Regions from separate parts of the Kluyvera chengduensis genome, predicted to be linked through region 3. Evidence: predicted binding sites of a transcription regulator. Region 3 holds the regulator's gene; each other region holds the start of a gene.
What was found. Region 3 encodes Fur, which represses iron uptake genes when iron is present. Its sites were predicted from a motif close to ATAATAATGAGAACNACTATCAA; they were not measured.
Positions count from the first base shown of each region.

Region 1: the regulator Fur is predicted to act here: its motif matches at 3,299-3,321, upstream of sodA (superoxide dismutase [Mn]).
Region 2: the regulator Fur is predicted to act here: its motif matches at 1,329-1,351, upstream of exbB (tol-pal system-associated acyl-CoA thioesterase).

Region 1 is NZ_JBIQOI010000012.1:48,648-56,302, reverse strand. It holds gene rhaS (HTH-type transcriptional activator RhaS) at 302-1,138, shown strand; gene rhaR (HTH-type transcriptional activator RhaR) at 1,210-2,058, shown strand; gene rhaT (L-rhamnose/proton symporter RhaT) at 2,069-3,103, opposite strand; gene sodA (superoxide dismutase [Mn]) at 3,395-4,015, shown strand; gene yiiM (6-hydroxyaminopurine reductase) at 4,022-4,759, shown strand; gene cpxA (envelope stress sensor histidine kinase CpxA) at 4,893-6,266, opposite strand; gene cpxR (envelope stress response regulator transcription factor CpxR) at 6,263-6,961, opposite strand; gene cpxP (cell-envelope stress modulator CpxP) at 7,111-7,617, shown strand.
Region 2 is NZ_JBIQOI010000004.1:60,505-68,159, reverse strand. It holds gene metC (cystathionine beta-lyase) at 1-1,162, opposite strand, end outside; gene exbB (tol-pal system-associated acyl-CoA thioesterase) at 1,413-2,144, shown strand; gene exbD (TonB system transport protein ExbD) at 2,151-2,576, shown strand; gene ACH1XZ_RS12910 (methyl-accepting chemotaxis protein) at 2,808-4,259, shown strand; gene ACH1XZ_RS12905 (glycoside-pentoside-hexuronide (GPH):cation symporter) at 4,413-5,840, shown strand; gene ACH1XZ_RS12900 (glycoside hydrolase family 43 protein) at 5,851-7,383, shown strand; gene ACH1XZ_RS12895 (cytoplasmic protein) at 7,356-7,655, opposite strand, start outside.
Region 3 is NZ_JBIQOI010000002.1:988,769-996,423, forward strand. It holds gene potE (putrescine-ornithine antiporter) at 1-338, shown strand, start outside; gene pgm (phosphoglucomutase (alpha-D-glucose-1,6-bisphosphate-dependent)) at 500-2,140, opposite strand; gene seqA (replication initiation negative regulator SeqA) at 2,179-2,751, opposite strand; gene ybfF (esterase) at 2,934-3,698, shown strand; gene ybfE (LexA regulated protein) at 3,828-4,121, shown strand; gene fldA (flavodoxin FldA) at 4,273-4,803, shown strand; gene fur (ferric iron uptake transcriptional regulator) at 5,100-5,552, shown strand; gene ACH1XZ_RS10315 (ChiQ/YbfN family lipoprotein) at 5,670-6,005, opposite strand; gene chiP (chitoporin ChiP) at 6,055-7,461, opposite strand.

The DNA of each region.
Region 1 (7,655 bases), on a different contig from region 3:
CAAGAGTCCTTCTATGAGTCATTGCGAGACAGTCTAGAAAAAGCGCAATGCCACAACCTTCTCGTTACTGACAGGCGAAATTAGGCGCTGGCAAGAAAGCAAAGATGAACGTGAGAGAGTTCACAAATTCCGCCGATGGCGGGGTTTTCAGGGGGTGTGATGATGACCGCATTTCCCGATCTTTCCGGCTGTTTCTTGAAAAAACGACCGGCTTTGCGCGGTTTGCTGTCAAAACGTCAAGGTCAGATCCGTTATCGGATATTACTATCCTGATAATCTTTCTCATTTGTTGAGGCTCGCGATGACCGTACTACACAGCGTGGATTTCTTCTCTTCCGGCAAGCTTCCCGTGGCTATCGAACCTCGACTTCCTCAGGCTGCATTTCCTGAGCATCATCATGATTTTAATGAGATTGTTATTGTTGAGCACGGTACGGGTATTCATGTGTTCAATGGTCAGCCGCATACTATTTGCGGGGGCACCGTTTGCTTCGTTCGCGACTTTGATCGCCACTTATATGAGCACACGGAAAACCTCTGTCTGACGAATGTGTTATATCGCGCGCCGGATGCTTTCCAGTTCTTGTCAGGTCTGAATAAACTGCTGCCGCAGGAGCAGGATGGTCACTATCCTTCCCATTGGCGCGTAAACCAAAGCACGCTACAGCAGGTCAGGGCGATCGTCGGTCAGATGGAAGAGGCGAACGACAGCACCGATATGATGTCGCTGGCCAATCGTGAAATTCTGTTTATGCAGCTGCTGGTGCTGCTGCGTAAAGGCAGTCAGGAACAGGGGGCGGTGGATAATGATGCGCGCCTGAATCAGCTGATGGCGTGGCTGGAAGAGCACTTTGCGGAAGAGATCTGCTGGGAAGGATTGGCGGATAGGTTCTCGTTATCTCTGCGCACGCTGCATCGCCAGTTGAAGCATTGCACCGGCCTGACCCCGCAGCGCTACCTTAACCGTCTGCGCCTGATTAAAGCGCGCCACATGCTGCGCCACAGCGATGAGAGCGTGACCGAGATTGCTTATCACTGCGGTTTTGGCGACAGCAACCACTTTTCTACTCTGTTCCGTCGCGAATTTGATTGGTCGCCGCGCGATATTCGCCAGGGGCGAGACACCCTGCTTCAGTAACGCGAAGGCAATCACCGTTTTTTGCCTCAAAACGGCTAATAATAAAAAGTTGTTAGTCGTGAGGTGCCAGCGTGCCAGGCCAGTTAATTCTTCGAAAAGCCGACTTTTTTGCCAGTCCATCGCAGGCGGTGGCGGTGGCTGACCGCTATCCGCAAAATGTCTTTGCGGAGCATACCCACGAATTTAACGAGCTGGTGATGGTCTGGCGCGGCAACGGCTTACACATCCTCAACGACCGTCCTTACCGCATCACCCGCGGCGATCTATTTTATATCCGCGCGGAAGATAAACATTCCTATGCCTCGGTTAACGATCTGGTTTTACAGAATATTATCTACTGCCCGGATCGCTTAAAGCTCAACCTTGACTGGGTGGCCCATATTCCCGGGCTGCACGGCTCGCACTGGGCGCCGCACTGGCGGATAGGCAGCACCGGCATGACCCAGGCGCGGCAGATAATGACGCAACTGGAGCAGGAGAGCCGTAAAGACGACGTGTTAGCCAACGAGATGTCCGAACTGCTGTTTGCCCAGTTGGTGGTCTGCCTGAAACGTTACCGTTATGCCACCGACAACCAGGCGGCGACGCAGAGCGAAGCCTTACTCGACAAACTGCTCACCGTGCTGGCGAGCAGCCTGAACCGTCCCTTCGTCCTTGATACTTTTTGCGAGCAGCAGGGCTGCAGCGAGCGCACGCTGCGCCAGCAGTTCCGCAGCCAGACCGGCATGACCGTTAACCACTACCTGCGCCAGCTACGGATTTGCCATGCGCAATATCTGCTTCAGCATACTGAACTGCTGATTGGCGAAGTGGCGATGCGCTGCGGGTTTGAGGACAGTAACTACTTTTCGGTGGTGTTTAACCGTGAGATAGGAATGACGCCCGGGCAGTGGCGGCAACGGAGTCGCGTTGCCGCCTGAGGTTCTCGGTTTAGCTTGCCATGCCTAGCCCAACGACGTTGGCGGCAATAATGATGACGACGCAGCCCAGACTCAGCACGCTAACGGGCTGGCGTCCGGCATTTTTCCACTCTTTCAGAATCAGCCCCACCAGACCGCCGCACAGCACATAGAAGCTCATGTGCAGCATCCAGCTCATATAGTCATACTGCGACGGAATGCTGGCGTGGCCCCACGCGTAGAAGAAGAACTGGAAATACCACATCAGCCCGCCCAGTGCAGAAAGCAGAATGTTGCTGATGATTAGCGGTTTTGCCAGCGAGAAGTCAGCTTTTATCGACAAGTTTTTAACTTTTACCAGACGAATAAAGCAGAAGCCAAGGTTCACCAGCGCGCCGCCGCCCATAATGACCACGTAGCTTGGCAGCGCGGTATAAAGCGGGTCGACCCCTAACGCGGCGGCCGCTTCGTGCATCGGTTTAGCGGCGTTCATGGCAAAGGACATCCCGGCGGAGAAGACGCCGCACATGATGGCCAGCATCAGCCCTTTCTTCAGGTTGAAATCTTCCGCTTTGATGCCCATTTTTCGTTCTTTCAACTGCCCGGCGCGGGTCACAATCCCGACGCCAATCACGGCGATCAACACGCCAAGCAGCGTCATCTGGCCGCCCTGGGTGTGGATGAGCACATCAAACTGACCGTTAATAATGGGCGTCATTAACGTACCGACAATCAGCGTAATGCCAATGGCAATGCCAATCCCCATCGACATGCCGAGATAGCGCATGGTCAGGCCGTAGTTGATGTTACCGACGCCCCACATGGCGCCAAACAGAAACACCGGCAGGAGCGTTGAAGCACTGAAGGAACGATAGTAGGCCCAAAAATCGGGCAAGAGCAGGGCGCTGACCGCCCAGGGCAGGACAATCCACGAAACAATCCCGCCAATAGACCACATGGTTTCCCATGACCACTGCTGAACTTTTTTGAACGGGGCATAGAAACAGGCTGCACTGGCCGCACCTATCAAATGCCAAAAAATACCCATTGTAATTGCATGGTTCATTGATTTTATCCTCATCCATTTTTTTGTCGTAGTTATCGTCTTCCGACAGGATGAGTCTAAAAATCAGGCGCTTTTTTAACCTTCAGGCTGTTGCCATCCAGGGGGATACATTGGCAGTACGTGGTGTAATTGGCTGTTCAGGCTCACAAAAAAACATCTATGCCCTAAAGTTATAACCTTATAAAAACTACGGCATTGATAATCATTTTCAATATCATTTAATTAACTATAATGAACCAACTGATTACGCGGCGTTTACAGGTTTGCCGCCCGACAATAATGGAGATGATTATGAGCTATACCCTGCCATCACTGCCTTATGCGTACGATGCCCTGGAACCGCACTTCGACAAACAGACGATGGAAATCCATCACAGCAAACACCACCAGGCTTACGTGAACAACGCTAACGCAGCGCTGGAAAGCCTGCCAGAGTTCGCTGCGCTGTCTGCTGAAGAGCTGATCGCGAAACTGGACCAGCTGCCGGCTGACAAAAAAACCGTTCTGCGTAACAACGCAGGCGGCCACGCTAACCACAGCTTCTTCTGGAAAGGCCTGAAAAAAGGCACCACCCTGCAGGGTGACCTGAAAGCGGCTATCGAGCGTGATTTCGGTTCCGTAGACAACTTCAAAGCTGAATTTGAAAAAGCAGCAGCAACACGTTTCGGCTCCGGCTGGGCGTGGCTGGTGCTGAAAGGCGACAAACTGGCTGTGGTTTCTACCGCAAACCAGGACTCCCCGCTGATGGGTGAAGCCGTTTCCGGCGCTTCCGGTTTCCCAATTGTGGGCCTGGACGTTTGGGAACACGCTTACTACCTGAAATTCCAGAACCGCCGCCCGGACTACATCAAAGAGTTCTGGAACGTGGTGAACTGGGACGAAGCAGCAGCGCGTTTCGCCGCTAAAAAATAATTTGCATTGCCGGTCTGTAGAAGCGAGTCTGATGACTCGCTTTTTTTGTATCCGCCTAAGGAGCAGCAGATGCATTTTCCGGTTGATGTGTTTATTGGCAAAATCCGCGACTATGACGGCAGTCGCCCAAGCGCCATCGCGAAGGTCCAGATGGATGGCGAACTGGAACTCACCGAGCTGGGATTGTTGGGTGATGAACAGGCCGAGAAAAAAATCCACGGCGGCCCTGACCGCGCGCTGTGTCAGTTCCCCCGCGAACATTATGAAGATCTGATTCGTGAATTCCCCGAACAGGCTGCCCTGTTTTGCGCACCGGCGTTTGGTGAAAACCTGTCAACGGAAGGGATGACGGAGCACAACGTGTTTATCGGTGATATTTACCGCTGGGGTGAGACGTTGGTTCAGGTGACCCAGCCTCGCTCTCCGTGCTTTAAACTCAATTTCCATTTTGCTATCAGTGACATGGCATCGTTGATGCAGAACAGCGGCAAGGTGGGCTGGCTGTACCGGGTGATTGCGCCGGGTAAGGTTTCCACGGACGCCCCGCTGGAGCTGGTGTCGCGCCTGAGCGATGTTTCGGTGTATGACGCCGCTGCCATTGCCTGGCATATGCCGTTCGATGACGACCAGTATCACCGCCTGCTGAGCGCGGCCGGGTTGTCAGTGAGCTGGAGCAGAACCATGCAGAAGCGCCGCCTGAGCGGCAAAATTGAAGATAACAGTCGAAGGCTGTGGGGCAAGTAGGCCGGGTGAGGCGCTAATGCCGATCCCGGGTTGCAGGCTTCGTCACCGTTCCCGGCGGCGCTTCGCTTGGCCGGGCTACACGCGGTTCTTACATTGCCAAAAAAAATCGGCCTGCATAGGCAGGCCGATGGTTTTAGGTGCGCTTGTATAGCGGTAGCCACAGCGTGAGCCGCAACCCGCCGAGCGGGCTATCGTCAGCCTTCACCCAGCCGCGGTGCTGCTGCATGGCGCTTTCGACAATCGCCAGCCCCAGCCCCGTTCCGCCTGATTCACGGTCTCGCGCCTCATCGGTACGATAGAACGGACGGAAAATCTGCTCGCGGTCTTCCGGGCTTACGCCTGGGCCGTCGTCATCAACGTGGACGGTAACGCCGTCTTTATCCACCGAGAAGCTCACGGCAATTTTGGTATGCGAGTAGCGCAGGGCGTTACGTACGATGTTCTCCAGCGCGCTTTCCAGCGCATTCGGGTTACCGTATAGCGGCCACGGGCCCGGCGGATAGTCGACGCTAAACGACTTGCCCATCTGCTCAGCTTCAAACGCGGCGTTATCCAGCACTTCACCCCACAGCTGATTAGCCTTCAGGGTTTCACTGACCAATGCGCTTTTCTGCTGATTTCGCGACATCACCAGCATGTCGTTAATCATGCTGTCCAGACGCTGCGCCTCGGTTTCAATGCGCTCCAGCTCCTTGCTCTCGCCGCTGCGACGACGCAGAAGCGCCGTGCCAAGCTGCAGACGCGTTAATGGCGTACGCAGTTCGTGAGAAATGTCGGAGAGCAACCGCTGCTGCGACGTCATCATTCGCTCGAGCGCCATCACCATCTGGTTAAAACTGGCGCCCGCTGCGAGGAACTCCTGCGGCCCGGCCTCCAGTTCTGGATGCTGACGCAGGTTGCCCTGGGCCACTTCATCCGCGGCATTTTTCAGCTTACGCGCCGGTTTTGCCAGACTCCACGCCAGCCATAACAGCAGCGGGGCGCTGACCAACATGGTGACGATAAGCAACAGCAAAGGCCTGTCGAACAGCAGGTTGATAAAATCGGACTGCGAACTGCTCGCCGGACGGATCAGGTATAGCTGGTAGTTATCTTCGCCGTCACGAATGGAGAATGGCCCGACTAACTCTACGCGGCCATACTTCTTCTTCTGCGGATGATCGGAGTTATCAGACTGGCCGATAAAGTTACGAATAATCTGCATTTCGTTGCGTTCTGCGCCGATCACACGGCCTTCGCTCGTCACCAGCAACAAACGCTGACCCGGCGGAGCCCACTTATCAATTGCGCGGAACAGCCGACGCCACCACATCAAATCGTTAGGGGGATCGTTGGCAAGCTCTTCTTCAACATGCTGCTCAATCATCAGGCCCTGGCGCTGCTCGCTATCGAGCAGCTCGGTCATTTGACGGGAATCGAGCTTTGGCAGCATCAAAACCAGCATCAGCACCAGCGCTAGCGTTAACCAGAAAATGGCGAAGATGCGGGCGGTTAAACTTCCTATCATGAAGCGGAGACCATCAGGTATCCACGACCACGCAGGGTTTTAAACCATGGGTGACCGTCTTTACGCTCTGGCAGCTTCCGGCGAAGGTTGGAAATGTGCATATCAATCGCGCGGTCGAACGGCGTTAAGCGTTTGCCCAGTACTTCCTGACTCAGATGTTCACGGGAAACCACCTGACCAAGATGCTGCGCCAGCAGATAGAGCAGGGTAAATTCAGTACCGGTAAGCTCGAGCGTTTGACCATCGAAGCTGGCTTCCTGACGACCTGGGTTCAGGCTCAGCGCGTCAACTTCTACGGTTGGTGAACTGGTATCGCTACTTTGCTGCTGTTCGCTCCAGTGTGAACGGCGCAAAATAGCGCGAATGCGCGCGACCAGTTCGCGATCGTTAAACGGTTTAGGCAGATAGTCATCCGCGCCCAGCTCAAGGCCCAGCACGCGATCCAACTCGCTTCCGCGAGCGGTTAACATAATGACGGGAGTCTGGTGTGTCTGTCGCAATTCTTTCAGCGTATCGATACCGTTTTTCTTCGGCATCATTACGTCGAGTAAAAGTAGGTCGATGCTGTCGTCAATCAGCGTTAACGCCTGTTCGCCGTCGTGGGCAACAAGGACGTTAAAGCCTTCCATATCAAGAAGTTCCTTGAGCAAGGAAGTCAGCTCGCGGTCATCATCAACTAATAAAATTTTATTCATATTTTCATCCCTCCGAGGCAGAAATTACGTCATCAGAGCCAGCGAATCCATGACTTTACGTTGTTTTACACCCCCTGACGCATGTTTGCAGCCTGAATCGTAAACTGTCTCTCGTTGAATCGCGACACAAAAGTTTTTGGGAGCATGTGATGCGCAATGTTATCGCTGCCGTCATGGCCTCAACGCTGGCATTCAGTGCATATAGCCAGGCCGATGAAGTCGTCACCAGCGTTAACTGGCACCCAGCGGAAAGTAATACGCTGCGAAACGGCCAGGGCCATATGTTCGACGGTATTAGTTTAACCGAACATCAGCGCCAACAGATGCGCGATCTGATGCAACGGGCACGACACGATCGTCCACCTGTTAATGTTAGCGAAGTGGAGACAATGCATCGCCTTGTCACCGCAGAAAAATTTGATGAAGCCGCCGTGCGAGCCCAGGCCGAGAAAATGGCCGAGGAGCAGGTTAACCGCCAGGTAGAAATGGCGCGGGTACGCAACCAGATGTACCGCCTGTTAACACCGGAGCAGCAAGCGGCTTTAAATGAGAATCACCAGCAGCGTATGGAGCAGCTGCGTGACGTTGCACGGATGCAGCAAGGTTCAGTACCGAGTCAGAACCTGTTTAGTAGCAATACCCGTAGCAACCAGTAACAAACCCTGTTTTTCCTTGCCATAGACACCATCCCTGT
Region 2 (7,655 bases), on a different contig from region 3:
CTAAATCCGCAATCAGATCGTCAACGTTTTCTAAACCGATATGGACGCGAACCAGCGTGCCGGTAAAATCGATTTTCCCTTCCGGGCGAATGCTGGCAAGTTCAGACGGTTGGTTAGCCAGAATTAACGACTCAAAGCCGCCCCAGGAGTAGGCCATGCTGAACAGCGAGAAGTTATCGAGGTAGTTTGCCAGCTCTTCATCGTTCAGGCGCTTTTTGAGCACAAACGAGAACAGACCGCTGCTGCCGGTAAAATCACGTTTCCAGAACTCATGCCCTTTACTGCCAGGAAGCGCAGGGTGATTCACGCGCTCAACCTGCGGCTGCTGCGCCAGCCACTCGGCCACCTTCAGGCTGCTTTCATGGTGCTGGCGTAAACGTACGCCCAGAGTACGCAGACCGCGGCTGGTCATGTAGGCGGTATCCGCATCGAGCATCTGGCCCATCAGGTAGGCGTTTTCACGCAACTGTGGCCAGCAGCGCTCGTTAGATACCGCCGTACCGACCATCGCATCAGAGTGGCCAATCAGGTATTTGGTGCCAGCCTGAATGGAGATGTCGATACCGAAATCGAGCGCTTTAAACAGAATTCCCGCCGCCCAGGTGTTGTCGATCATGATGATGGCTTCAGGCGCCACGCGGCGCACGGCGGCGACAATGGCCGGGATGTCGTGTACTTCCATGGTGATGGAGCCAGGGGATTCGAGGAACACGATTTTGGTGTTGGGCTTAATCAAGTCGGCAATCCCTTTGCCGATCATCGGATCAAACCAACGGGTGGTCACGCCCAGTTTGCCGAGAATTTTGGTGCAGAAGTCCTGGCTGGGCTCGTAGGCGGTGTTGGTCATCAGCACGTTATCGCCTTGTTCGACAAACGCCAGAATGGTATTGGCAACCGCTGCCGCGCCGCATGGGAAGAGGGCGCAGCCAGCACCGCCTTCCAGCTCACACATGGCTTCCTGCAATGAGAAATGGGTGAGAGTACCGCGGCGACCATAGAACAGCTCGCCGTTGGCGCGATTGCGGGTCGCATGTTTTTTGGCGGCGACCGTGTCGAACACCAGCGAAGAGGCGCGCTGAATGACGCTGTTCACCGATCCTTGGGTGTATTTTTTGCTGCGTCCGGCGTTAACCAGCGCGGTATCGAGGTGTTTGTCTGCCATTTTTGCCTGCCTATTTTTATACGTCTGGATGGCTAAATTAACACGATTGCACGCGGGATCTACCGTTTAGTGTGCGAACAGCAGAAAATTTTGCCAAAAAACGCGCGGAAAACTTTTTTACTGCGTAAGCGCAAGGAAAATAAGTGTGATTTGGGTCAATATGTAAATACTAATGAGAACTACTATCAATTCGATGATGTTTTGATATTATTGTTCCCAGAATTTGTGATTTATGTCCTGGAGATACACAGTGGGTAATAATTTGATGCAGGCGGATCTCTCCGTTTGGGGTATGTATCATCATGCCGACATCGTGGTTAAAGTGGTCATGATTGGCTTGATACTGGCATCCGTCGTCACCTGGGCCATTTTCTTCAGCAAAGGTGCAGAGCTTATCTCCCATAAGCGCCGCCTCAAGCGCGAACAAAAACTGTTAGGCGAAGCGCGTTCCCTGAATCAGGCGAATGAAATCGCGGCTGCATTCGATGCCCGCAGCCTGAGCACGCAGTTAATCAACGAAGCGGAGAACGAGCTGGAGCTCTCTGCGGGTTCGGAAGATAACGAAGGTATTAAAGAACGTACCGGCTTCCGTCTTGAGCGTCGCGTGGCGGCGGTGGGTCGTCATATGGGTCGTGGTAACGGCTTCCTGGCAACCATCGGTGCAATCTCCCCGTTCGTCGGCCTGTTTGGTACCGTATGGGGTATCATGAACAGCTTCATTGGTATCGCCCAGACCCAGACCACTAACTTGGCGGTTGTTGCTCCTGGTATCGCAGAAGCGCTGCTGGCAACGGCAATTGGCCTGTTCGCTGCGATTCCAGCGGTGGTTATCTATAACATCTTTGCGCGTCTGATTGGTGGCTTTAAAGCCAACCTGAGCGACGTTGCAGCGCAGGTTCTGCTGCTGCAAAGCCGTGACCTGGACCTCAGCGCCAGCGGCGTACATCCGGTGCGTACCGCCCAGAAATTACGAGTAGGTTAACGCCCCATGGCAATGCGTCTTAATGAAAATCTGGACGATAATGGCGAAATGCATGATATCAACGTGACGCCGTTTATCGATGTCATGTTGGTACTGCTGATTATCTTTATGGTTGCCGCCCCGTTGGCCACCGTGGATGTCAAAGTGAATCTGCCAGCGTCGTCTAGCCAACCGCAGCCTCGCCCGGATAAACCGGTCTACCTGTCGGTCAAGGCGGACAAATCAATGTTCCTTGGTAACGATCCGATTACCGACGACAACATGGTGACGGCAATTGACGCGCTGACGGAAGGCAAAAAAGATACCACTATCTTCTTCCGTGCCGACAAAACCGTGGACTATGAGACGATGATGAAGGTCATGGATACTCTGCATCAGGCAGGCTATCTGAAAATTGGCCTCGTCGGTGAAGAGACCGTCGCGAAAAAATAAGTATCCCGGATGGCGCGTTCTGCGCCATCCGTTATTATTCTTCTAGTACTATAATATTTCCCTTAAGTCTCATATATTCCAATTCACTGTTAAATATTATTAAGCATGACTTAATCGTCGCGATATATTTTTAACAACGTGCTGGCTAGTCATAAATAACCCCTCTACGCTTAATTCTGAACGCTAACAATAATATGACGTGAAATAACACCTGCGCGGGCGGAATATATCATGGCAATAATGACGTTGTGGCAAGCCGATGGCGTGCCTCGGGATCTGTTCTCTTTATCCTCTATTCGCCGTAGAGCCGACCGGCTGTTGATGGTGCTCGCCTGGGTCATGTGGGGCGTATCGTTGGGCGTAGGGGCGATGAATGGCAACCTCAGCCTGGCGCTACTGGTGGCGACATTGCTGGCGGTACTCGGCACGCTCATGACGTTACTTTTTCCCGGCAAGCTCATTACCCGCCTGATGTACGCATTTATTATGATGGCCTATTCCGCGCTGCTTATTCAGCTTGGCGGTGGCGAAACTGAATACCATTTCTCGGTATTTGTACTGCTGTCGGCGCTGCTGGCGTGGCGCGACTGGCGGCCATTAATTATGGGCGCCGCCGTTATTGCCGTGCATCACCTGGTATTTAATTATTTACAAGAGTATGAGCTGTTCAATATTACCGTCTTTATGCACACTGGCCTGCATATGGTGATTATGCATGGACTATACGTTGTCGCGCAGACGATATTCCTCGTGCTGCTGGCGGTACGTATGGAGCAGGATGCCCGCTCGGCGAGCGAAGTGGCGAAGCTCGCCTCGGTTATCAACCGCGAGACGGGCTATCTGACCCTGGAGCGTGACAGTAAAACCAGCCGTTCCCCGTTTGCCCGCACCTTTAGCCTGACGTTGGATGCGATGCGCAATACGCTTGAGCAGGTGAGCGGCAACGTTTCGCAACTGATTGAGGCGTCGCAAACGCTTCTCCAGCGTAATACCGCACTTTCCGAGCGCACGGACAACCAGGCGCGATCGTTGGCCGTCACCGCCAGCGCCATGGAACAGCTCGCCGCGGCGGCCTCGCTCACCAGCGAGAAGGCCAGCGAGGCGCGGACGCTAGCAGAACAGGCAAGCGGCGTGGCGCAGGAGGGTGGGGAAAATATACGCTCGGCGATGGCCTCCATGACGCATATCCGCGATGAGTCGCTGAAAATCAACGGTATTCTCGAGCTTATCGACGGCATTGCCTTCCAGACCAATATTCTGTCCCTGAACGCTTCCGTTGAGGCGGCGCGGGCAGGCGCGCACGGCAAAGGCTTCGCGGTAGTGGCTGCCGAAGTGCGTACGCTGGCGCTGCGCTGTGAAGAGGCGGCACGCGATATCCGCCAGATGATTGCCACCTCCGTCGAGCGCACCCATCAAGGGGCGGAGCAGGTTGAGCGGGCGGGAAAAACGATGGCATCGATTATCAGCAATATCGACAGCCTGCAATCCTGCGTTGACGTGCTGTTCTCAATGAGCGACCAGCAAAAAACCAGCGTGCTACAGATGAAAGGCAGCATTGCCACGATTGATGCCAGCGTGCAGGAGAACGCACAGCATGTGGCGCAGACCATTCAGGTGGCGCAGCAACAGCAGCATCATACCGGTGAGTTGAAGTCGGCGATCTCGGTGTTCCGGCTGGTTTAAGGTCACAAAAATGAAAGCGGTATGACAAATCATCCAGTTATGTGACAACTTCCGCAGTTGCCAGAAAACGTAATACCAGTACGAAAAATGACAATAGGATTGTTATGGGCATCCTCCTACATTGAAGCCTCTTCAATTCCGGAGGACATTCTCGTGGCAAATGACAGCAAATTGTCTATCGCAGAAAAGCTGGGATATGGCATGGGCGACGCCGCTTGCGGCATCGTCTACTCTTCTGTAACGATGTTTTTGACCTGGTTTTATACGGATATTTACGGCCTCTCCGCGGCGGCGGTAGGGGTGATGTTCCTGGTGACCCGCGTGCTGGACGCCATCACCGACCCGCTGACCGGCATCGTCGCCGACCGGGTAAAAACCCGCTGGGGCCACTTCCGCCCGTGGCTAATCTGGTTCGCTATTCCCTACGCCGTGCTGGCGGTGATGACCTTTACCACGCCAGCTTTCGGCGCATCAGGTAAGCTGGTTTATGCCTACCTGACCTACACCCTGCTGATGCTGTGTTACACCTTTATCAACATTCCTTACTGCGCGCTGGGCGGGGTGATCACGCGCGATGAAAAAGATCGTCTGTCGGCGCAGTCCTATCGCTTTACGATCTCCTCTGTTGCCGGGCTGATGGTCTCGGTCGCGACGCTGTTCCTGGTCGATTATCTGGGCAAAGAGGATAAGCAGTTCGGCTTCCAGGCCACCATGGGCATCATGGGATTGATTGCCATCGTCATGCTCGCATTTTGCTTCTTCTCGACCAAAGAGCGCGTAGCGCCTGCGGTTGAACAGCAGGGCAGTATTCGTGAGGATCTGCGTTCGCTGCTGGCTAACGATCAGTGGCGGATCGTGGCGATCATTACCTTCTTCTCCAGCATGGCGGGCGTGATGCGCAGTGCCGCCACGCTTTATTACGCCACCTATCTGATGATGGGGGGCGTGGAGTCGGCGGCGGGTACGGCGATGAAATCGGCCTTTGTTTCGACAAGCGTGGTCGGCACCATTATCGGCAGCATCGCCGCGGGCTGGCTGGCGAAGCGTTATCGCGCGGTTTCACTGTTTAAAAATATCAACCTGCTGCTGGTGGCGGTGGGCGTGGTGATGTTCTTCGTACCGCCAACCTGGCTACCGGTGGTGTTCCCGCTCTATTTCCTCGTCGGCTTCTTCCACCAGATGTATCAACCGTTTAAGTGGAACATGATGGCTAACGCCGCCGACTACGGCGAGTGGAAGTTTGGCCGCCGTATTACCGGGCTCTCGTATTCTGGCAACCTGTTCGCGTTGAAAATGGGGATGGCGGTTGCGGGCGCGGTGGTGGGATTCTCGCTGGGGCTGTTTGGCTACCAGGCGGGCGTCAGTGAACAAACGCCGATGGCGACCATGGGCATCGTTGGGCTGCTGACCCTTGGGCCATCGCTCTCTTACCTGGTGCTGTGGTGGTTATCGCGCTTCTATAAGCTCGATGACCAGAAAATGGCAGCAATTCAACGTGACCTCTCCGCTCGCCAGCAGGCAGGTTCCCCGGCGACAGCCGCAGAGCCGCAAGCGCTTGACGGCGAATTGAGTAAAGCCTGAGGAGAGTGAGATGACGCAATCTGAATATCAAAACCCGATTTTATGCGCGGACTATTCCGACCCGGATATCGTTCGGGTCGGGGACGACTTTTTTATGGTCTCCTCAAGCTTTAACCATATGCCCGCGTTGCCTATTCTGCATTCAACGGATCTGGTCAACTGGCAGATTATCAACCACGTCTTTGACGCGCTGCCGCTGCCCGGCTACGACGAGTATCAGCCAGGAAAAGGCGTATGGGCACCGTCAATTCGCTGGCATGACAACAAGCTGTGGGTGTTTTTTAGCACGCCGGATGAGGGCATATTTATGTGCCAGACCGACGATCCCTGGGGGCAATGGAGCGCGCCGTACTGTGTACAACCGGCGAAAGGCTGGATTGATCCTTGTCCGTTCTGGGATGACAACGGCGATGCCTGGCTGGTGCATGCTTTTGCCCATAGCCGCAGCGGCATTAAGCACAAGCTGCAGCTGTTTGCCATGTCGCCGGACGGCACTTCCCTGCGAGGCGAAGGGCGTATCATCTATGACGGTAGCTGTGACCAGCCGACGCTCGAAGGGCCGAAGGTCTACAAGCGCGACGGCTGGTATTACATTTTCGCTCCGGCGGGCAGCGTGGAGACAGGTTGGGAAACCGTGCTGCGCGCCCGCAGTATGACCGGCCCGTGGGAGGCCAGAAACGTGCTGTTCCAGGGCGATACGCCGGTGAATGGCCCGCATCAGGGCGGCTGGGTGGAGCTGGACGACGGCGAATGCTGGTTCGTGCATTTCCAGGATGCTCACCTCTACGGACGTATCGTCCACCTGCAGCCGATGCGCTGGGAACAGGACGGTTGGCCGCGTATCGGTGAACCGATGGGTGACGAAGGCGAAGGACAGCCTGTGATGCGCTGGTCACGCCCGGCAAGTCTGCCGCCATCGGCACGTCTATTGCCGCAAACCGATGATGATTTTGCGCGAGGCGTGCCGGGTTTACAGTGGCAGTGGCAGGCGAACCCTAATCCTGGCTGGCTGTTACCGGGAAGCCACCGGCTGAATTTACGCTGTTATCCGCTGGTACAGGCTGAGCATAAACGTCATCTCTACTGGCAGCCTAATCTGCTCCTGCAAAAATTCCCGGCGTGGCAATTTACTGCCCGAACGGCGTTGACGCTGAACGCAGCGGGAAATGGCGACAGCGGCGGCCTGATTATTTACGGCGAGCGCTACGCGGCGCTGCTGCTTGAAAAGCAGGGCGGACATCATCAGTTGCTTTGGGTGACTGGCTGGATGAGCGATGCCGGCGTGGTGCGCGAGAGCCGTCGGGTCATTGCACCGATAAATAGTGCGTCGTGCGCGTTCAGCGTGAGCGTCACCCATGGCGGCATTTGCCGTTTCGCCTGGTGTGAACAAGGGGGAACCTGGCAGTCGGTAACGCCACCTTTTGCCGCGGGAAAAGGGAAATGGGTTGGTGCGAAAATCGGGCTAGTGGCGCTTGCGCTGGAGGCGAATTCACCGCAGGGATCTTGCGCTTTTGACTATTTCGCGACGGATATCACCGGCTGAACGGGGGGCTTTTCGTCTTCTTTATCCAGTTTAAGGATGACGTTTGAGGTGCGGTAATCACCATCCGCGAGGCCGCGGCTGATTTCCAGGGTTGCGGTTTCGCGGTTCAGCACGTGCTGATAGCAGGATTCAGTGTGGGCGAGAATTTTATCGCGCAGGTGCGGGTAACGTTCCATGACTTCGCAAAGGGTCGCGCCAAAGATCTCTTCTTTAACCTGATAGGCATAAATGTCGCGGCGGTTTTTCCACTTCATTTTGACCAGCGCGGCGGT
Region 3 (7,655 bases):
TTATCGTAGTTATCCAGTCCGGACTGTCGCTGATGACCATTAGCCCGTCGCTGAACAACCAGTTCAACGTGCTGGTGAACCTGGCGGTGGTGACCAACATTATTCCGTACATCCTGTCGATGGCTGCACTGGTCATCATTCAGCGGATGGCGAATGTGCCGGTAAACAAAGCGCGCGTGGCGAACTTCGTGGCATTCGTTGGGGCGATGTATAGCTTCTATGCGCTCTACTCTTCCGGCGAAGAAGCGATGCTGTACGGTTCCATCGTGACGTTCCTCGGTTGGACGCTGTACGGTCTGGTCTCACCACGGTTTGAATTGAAGAATAAGCACAGTTAAGTCTGTGCTGGTGTTGCCGGATGGCGCTTCGCTTATCCGGCCTACAACGACCACAATGATGGATTGCGTGTAGCCCGGGCGAGGCATTTATGCCGACCCCGGGGCAGCATAAAGCCCATAAAAAAGGGAGCCATTCGGCTCCCTTTTTCTTCCCCAATCACTCAGGCGTTTTTCAGCACTTCGCTGACAATCTCTACCGCTTCTTTCTCAATCTGCTTACGGTGTTCAGCACCGAGGAAGCTTTCGCAGTAAATCTTGTAGGCATCTTCGGTGCCGGATGGACGCGCCGCGAACCAGCCGTTGTCGGTCATTACTTTCAGACCGCCGATAGAAGCGCCGTTACCCGGTGCCGCCGTCAGGCGTGCGGTAATCGGGTCACCCGCCAGCGTGCTGGCACTCACCATTTCTGGAGAGAGCTTAGACAGCACCGCTTTCTGTGCGGACGTTGCGCTGGCCTGCAGACGGTTGTAGCTTGGCGCGCCGAAACGAGCCGCCAGCTCGTTGTAATGCTCCTGCGGATTCTTACCGGTGACAGCGGTGATTTCCGCCGCCAGCAGGCACATGATGATCCCGTCTTTATCGGTAGACCACGGCGTACCGTCGAAACGCAGGAAGGAAGCGCCCGCGCTCTCTTCGCCGCCGAAGCCGAAGCTCCCGTCGAACAGACCATCAACGAACCATTTGAAGCCAACCGGTACTTCTACCAGCTTACGGCCCAGGTCGTTCACTACGCGGTCAATCATCGCAGAAGAGACCAGGGTTTTACCCACGGCAACGTCTTTGCCCCACTGTGGGCGGTGCTGGAACAGATAGTTGATCGCCACCGCCAGATAGTGGTTCGGGTTCATCAGGCCTGCCGGGGTGACGATACCGTGACGGTCATAATCAGGGTCGTTAGCAAATGCCAGGTCGAACTTATCACGCAGCGCCAACAGGCCCGCCATCGCGCACTCGGAGGAGCAGTCCATACGGATTGCGCCGTCTTTATCGAGGTGCATAAAGCGGAAAGTCTGGTCAACGTGATCGTTAACAATGGTCAGGTTCAGGTTGTAGTGCTTAGCGATACGCTTCCAGTATTCGATACCGGAACCGCCCAGCGGGTCAACGCCCAGGGTCAGCCCGGCTTTCTGGATAGCCGCCATATCGACGATATCCGCCAGCCCTTCAATGAACGGCTGCACCAGATCGACTTCTTTGACGTGGCCGGAAGCCAGCGCCGCGTCGTACGCGATACGCTTCACGCCTTCCAGATTGGCAGCCAGCAGCGCATTCGCGCGGTCTTCAACCACTTTGGTGACGTTGGTATCAGCCGGGCCACCGTTTGGTGGGTTGTACTTGATGCCGCCATCTTCCGGTGGGTTGTGGGATGGCGTAATCACGATCCCATCGGCCAGCTTGCCGCCTTTTTTGTTGTGTACCAGGATAGCGTTAGATACCGCTGGCGTTGGCGTAAAGCCATTGTCTTCCTGAACAATGACATCCACCCCGTTTGCTGCCAGCACTTCGAGAACGGAGATAAACGCCGGCTCAGAGAGCGCGTGAGTATCTTTCCCGACATAGCATGGGCCCGTAATTCCATTTTTCGCGCGCTCTTCAGCAATCGCCTGAGCAATGGCCAGAATATGCTTTTCGTTGAAGCTGTGACGACCTGCGCTCCCACGGTGGCCGGACGTACCGAACTTCACCGCATGTTCCGGGTTGCTCACATCAGGCTGCAGCACGTAGTACTGCGCCGTCAGTTGGGCGACGTTGATCAAATCACTCTGCTGTGCAGGTTGTCCTGCACGGGTATGGTTTGCCATTGCCTGGTCCTTCTTATGCAAGGGTTAGATTGTCAGTATTAGATAGTACCGCAAACCTTCTCAATCAATTCCGCCGGGAATTGCATTGATTGCATGATGTGTTCGACCATGCTGCATTTACGGCCTGTATTGGTATTGGTAATGACCCAGTATGGCGTATCCGGAACCTGTTTTGGTTTTGTCTGATTGCCGTTTTTGAGCAGCGTTTGCTCATCAGCCGCAAAATAGACACGGGTACGTCCGTGGAGGGATTCGGTTGCTTCTGCAAACGCTTTATTGTCCAGAGCGTACAGCGTGGTCAGAATCAGCATGAAGCGGTTAACCGCTTTCTTCTGCTCAGCATATTCGTCGGAGAGCAGCAGCTCGCGCATAGCACGGACTTTATCTTTAGCGGTTTTCACCGTTTTTACGTCAGCAACGGGAGCAGCAGCCGGGGCCGGAGCGGGAGCCGGTTCTGCTTTGACGACCGGCGCAGCGGCAGCAGCCACGGGCTGGGAAGCGGCGGAGAATTTCAGCATACGCCGTAAAATGTCGGACGCGCTCTCGCCAATGTGCAGAGTGTGAGCCGCAATATAGCGATAGAGCTCGTCATCAACTTCGATCGTTTTCATCTTAATCCGGTGCGATAATTTTTCTGAATACAATTCATTGGGATTATAAAGTCAAAACCCAACAGCGGGTAGCGCCAAACCAGGAAGACGGCAAAATTCGGATGAGTTCCTTTCTTGCCCCTGAGCGTTAGAATGTCCAACATGATACCCTAACCCGACAATGCGAAAAAAAGAACTTTGCTATGAAATTGAATGTCCGAGCGCAATCTGCACAAAACCTGCACAATAATTCTCCCATCGTTCTCGTCCACGGCCTGTTCGGCAGCCTCGATAATCTCGGGATCCTCGCCCGTGACCTGGTTGTCGATCACGATATCCTTCAGGTTGATATGCGTAACCACGGTTTGTCGCCGCGCGCCGATGAGATGACCTATCCCGCCATGGCACAGGATCTGCTCGACACGCTTGACGATAACGGTATTGAAAAAGCGACGGTGATTGGCCACTCAATGGGCGGTAAAGCGGTGATGGCGCTGACGGCACTAGCCCCTGAACGCATCGACCGTCTGGTGGCGATTGATATCGCACCGGTGGATTATCACGTTCGTCGTCATGATGAGATTTTTGCGGCCATCAACGCCGTGACCAGCGCCGGGGTGGCAACCCGCCAACAGGCCGCGACGGTGATGCGCGAGTATTTAAAAGAAGAAGGCGTGATTCAGTTCCTGCTGAAATCCTTTGTTGACGGTGCCTGGCGCTTTAACGTGCCGGTGCTGTGGGAGCAATACCCGCACATCGTCGGCTGGGAAACCATTCCCGCCTGGGACCACCCTGCTCTGTTTATTCCTGGCGGCAATTCACCGTACGTCACCGAAGCCTACCGCAGCGAGCTGCTGGCTCAATTCCCCCAGGCAAAAGCACACGTCATCGCCGGTGCGGGCCACTGGGTTCACGCCGAAAAACCGGATGCGGTACTGCGGGCTATCCGTCGTTATCTCAGCGAGTGATTAAAAATGCATCGACCGCGCGCCAGAATGGCCGTGGTCGTTGGCGTGTGGGTCTCACTGATGTATGATTGCGCGCTGTCTGCACCGGGCACCGCCCGGTAGCTTGTTTCCCCGAAGTCACTCAGAACCATGGCAAAAGAACAAACGGACCGTACGACCTTAGATTTGTTCGCAAATGAGCGTCGGCCGGGAAGACCAAAAACCAATCCGCTTTCGCGTGACGAACAGCTGCGCATTAATAAGCGTAATCAGTTAAAACGCGACAAAGTGCGCGGTCTGAAGCGCGTGGAGCTGAAGCTGAATAACGAAGCCGTTGATGCGCTCAACGAGCTGGCGACTGCCCGTGATATGAGCCGGAGCGAACTCATCGAAGAGATGTTGATGAACCAGCTGGCCCAGCTACACGGACAGGGGAAAGTCTGAAAAATCCCCCCAAAACACACTTTCATGTAGCAGAGTGTGCAGTACGGCACGATAGCGGTTTCCGCACGCTTCTCAGTTCTGCTATGATTGCCCTTATCTGTGGGCAATAAGCCACCACCATATCATTAAGTTTCAAGAGGTTATTTTACTCATGGCAATCGTTGGCATCTTTTTCGGTAGCGATACCGGGAACACCGAAAATATCGCAAAAATGATTCAAAAACAGCTTGGTAAAGATGTCGCTGACGTTCACGACATTGCCAAGAGCAGCAAAGAAGATCTGGAAGCATTCGATATTCTGCTGCTGGGTATCCCAACCTGGTACTACGGCGAAGCGCAGTGCGATTGGGATGACTTCTTCCCTACGCTGGAAGAAGTGGACTTCAACGGCAAGCTGGTCGCGCTGTTTGGTTGCGGCGACCAGGAAGACTACGCCGAATATTTCTGTGATGCGCTGGGCACCATTCGCGACATCATTGAACCACGCGGTGCGGCCATCGTCGGTCACTGGCCAACAGCTGGTTACCATTTCGAAGCGTCTAAAGGCCTGGCCGATGACAACCACTTCGTGGGTCTGGCCATCGACGAAGACCGTCAGCCTGAGCTGACCGCTGAACGCGTTGAAAAATGGGTTAAGCAGGTTGCAGAAGAGCTGCACCTGGAAGACATCAAAAACGCCTGATGCAAAATAATGAGGCTTAGTGATGAAACTACGCCTCATTAATAGGTAAAAGCAATTAAAATAATAGCTACAATTTTTTAACTTTTTAGCGCATACCTGTACAATATCTTCTGATTTAGCGCGGTCTCATCGTAACTTTGTCGGTGAAGCCTCGTTTTTGATAGCTTAGTTTACCCGGCTCTTGCTGTTTTCATTTCAATAGGGTCATTCTATAATGAGACGCATTAATTCGGGTGCATTCTCTGTGATACTTTCGCTGATGGAAGTTGATCGTTTAGCAACAGGACAGATTCCGCATGACTGACAACAATACCGCATTAAAGAAGGCTGGCCTGAAAGTCACACTTCCACGGTTAAAGATTCTGGAAGTCCTCCAGGAACCCGATAACCACCATGTCAGCGCGGAAGACTTATACAAACGCCTGATCGACATGGGTGAAGAGATTGGTTTAGCGACGGTTTACCGCGTACTGAACCAGTTTGATGACGCCGGCATCGTGACTCGTCATAACTTTGAAGGCGGTAAATCCGTTTTCGAACTGACCCAGCAGCATCACCACGATCACCTGATTTGCCTCGACTGCGGCAAAGTGATCGAGTTCAGCGATGATTCCATCGAAGCTCGTCAGCGTGAAATCGCGTCGAAGCATGGTATCCGCTTAACTAACCACAGTCTTTATCTCTACGGTCACTGCGCTGAAGGCGACTGCCGTGAAGATGAACACGCGCACGACGCTGTCGCAAAATAAGCGTACGGCCTCTCGAAAAGCCAGCCTATGCGCTGGTTTTTTTATGCCCTGCGTTTACTGCGCCCACAAAAAAACCGCTGCAAAAAAGTGCAGCGGTTTTTTATTATCAGCGTAAGCTTATTTCTGTGGCGTGTTGTTGCTGCGAATTTCTTGCCAGATCTTGTCGCAGTTTTTCGCTACCGCTTCATCATTGCCCATTTTTCTGGCGTTAATGCATTTCTGGTAGTCAATGACGCGCACGCTTTCCTGGTTAGCGAACTGCTCGTGCGCTTTCTCTTGCTTCAGCACGTTCAGTACGCTCTGGCAGGCCTGAATTTTATCCGGATTGCCTTCTGCGGTGTTAATACAGGCGCTGTAGGCATCCTTCAGCTTGCTATCTTCCTTCGGCGCAGGAGATTGCGCACAGGCGGTTAACCCGGCGGCCATCAGCGCAACAATAATTAGTTTTTTCATACGATGAGCCTCTTAGCAGCGGCAGAGGTCTCCCCCTGCCGCATTAGCATCAGAAAATGGTGAATGGTGCGATAACCATGAATTTCACGTCACGCTCATCCTGGAAGATGTTGCCGTAACCACCGCCCCAGCTTGGGATATCGGAGTGGTTGTCGTACTGGGTGAAGTGCAGTTTGAACAGCGTACCCTTCGCACGACCATCCTGTACGGTGTAAGCCACATCGAGGCTGTAGGCAGACTCTTTAATCTTGTTGTTCTTGTCGTAGTACGCATCCGGGTTCAACTGCCAGCTCGCTGGCTTAGCATCCCATGCATAAACGTAAGAAGCACCCACTGCCCAACCCGGCAGATCCCAGTTCTTCAGGTCATACATGGTGCCGAAGAAGACCGCTTTTTCGCCGTTGGCGTTGAAGTCAGAGCGGTTATCCCACCAGATATCCAGACGACCGTTAGAGGAGGCGTAGGTTGGCGTCATACGCTGCAGGAAGTAACCCTGCTGACCTTCTGCTTTAACCCAGGTCCCTTCCAGGCGGAAGTCGAACACTTCTTGCAGCTTGTAGCCGAAGGTTAACGCCTGCAGCCATGCTGTGCCGTCATAGATATCGTTAACACCATGATCGCTCACCTTGTCACGGGTGCCGTAGAACTGGTAGCTGGTGGTCAGCGGGCCGCCAGGGATATCAAATTTGTAGCTACCTTTGGCGAAGTACTGATCGATATAGCCTTCTGCCTGACCAAATGCGGCTTCCAGCACCAGGTCATTTTTGAAATCGTATTTCGCACCGATAGAGTGCAGGTAATCAACTTTGGTCTTCTGATCGTTCTGATAGAAGTTGTCCATTTCAAGGTGCCAAGGCGCCTTGTAGTTGTTAGTCCACATATAGGAGAAGCTCAGCGCGCCAGCATCACCGTAGTCGAAATTGGCCCCGGCTTCAGCACCCTGATAAGTACCAGGCATGAAGCTCCAGTGCGGCGCCAGCAGCGTCTGACCGGTTGGCTGGATGTAACCTGCGCGAGCCCATGCTGGCCCTAATTTAAATTTAGCTGCCGCTTTGTACAGGCTGATACCGCTCTTATCGCCGCTGTAATCTTCGCTGTAGCCTTTGTTCTTAGAGGAGAACGCAATTTCGTTCGGGTGACCGCTTTCAGCACTTTCCGCCATTTCAATCGCGGTGAACGCAGCAATATCAATACCGAACATATCGGCAGCATAGCCGGACTGGAAGTCGAGGTTGGCGTTCCAGGTGGAGTGAGAAAGGTTGGTTTTGTATTTGTCATTATCAGTGACATCTTTACGGTCACGCTCACGCTGCCAGTAATAGATGCCGCCAGTCAGTGTGGAATCGTCGATGAAGCCTTCCGCTTTTGCTTCTGGAGTCATCATAAAGCCTGACATTGCTGTTACACCGGCGATAGCCAGCGCCAGCGTACTACGTTTGCCACTAAACGTACGCATAGTTATATCCTCTTTGACTTTTAAAAATGCCGCTGCAAAGCAGAAGCAAAAAATAAAAACTTTAAAAAAAATGAACTTCTTAAAAAAGGTGTTTCGCTACACCGATAGACTATTTTTCGCGACGCGAATTATCAATCCTTTTCCGCAATGAGAGTGCAGGATTATGACAAAGCGCACATATTTGGTTTCTGTTT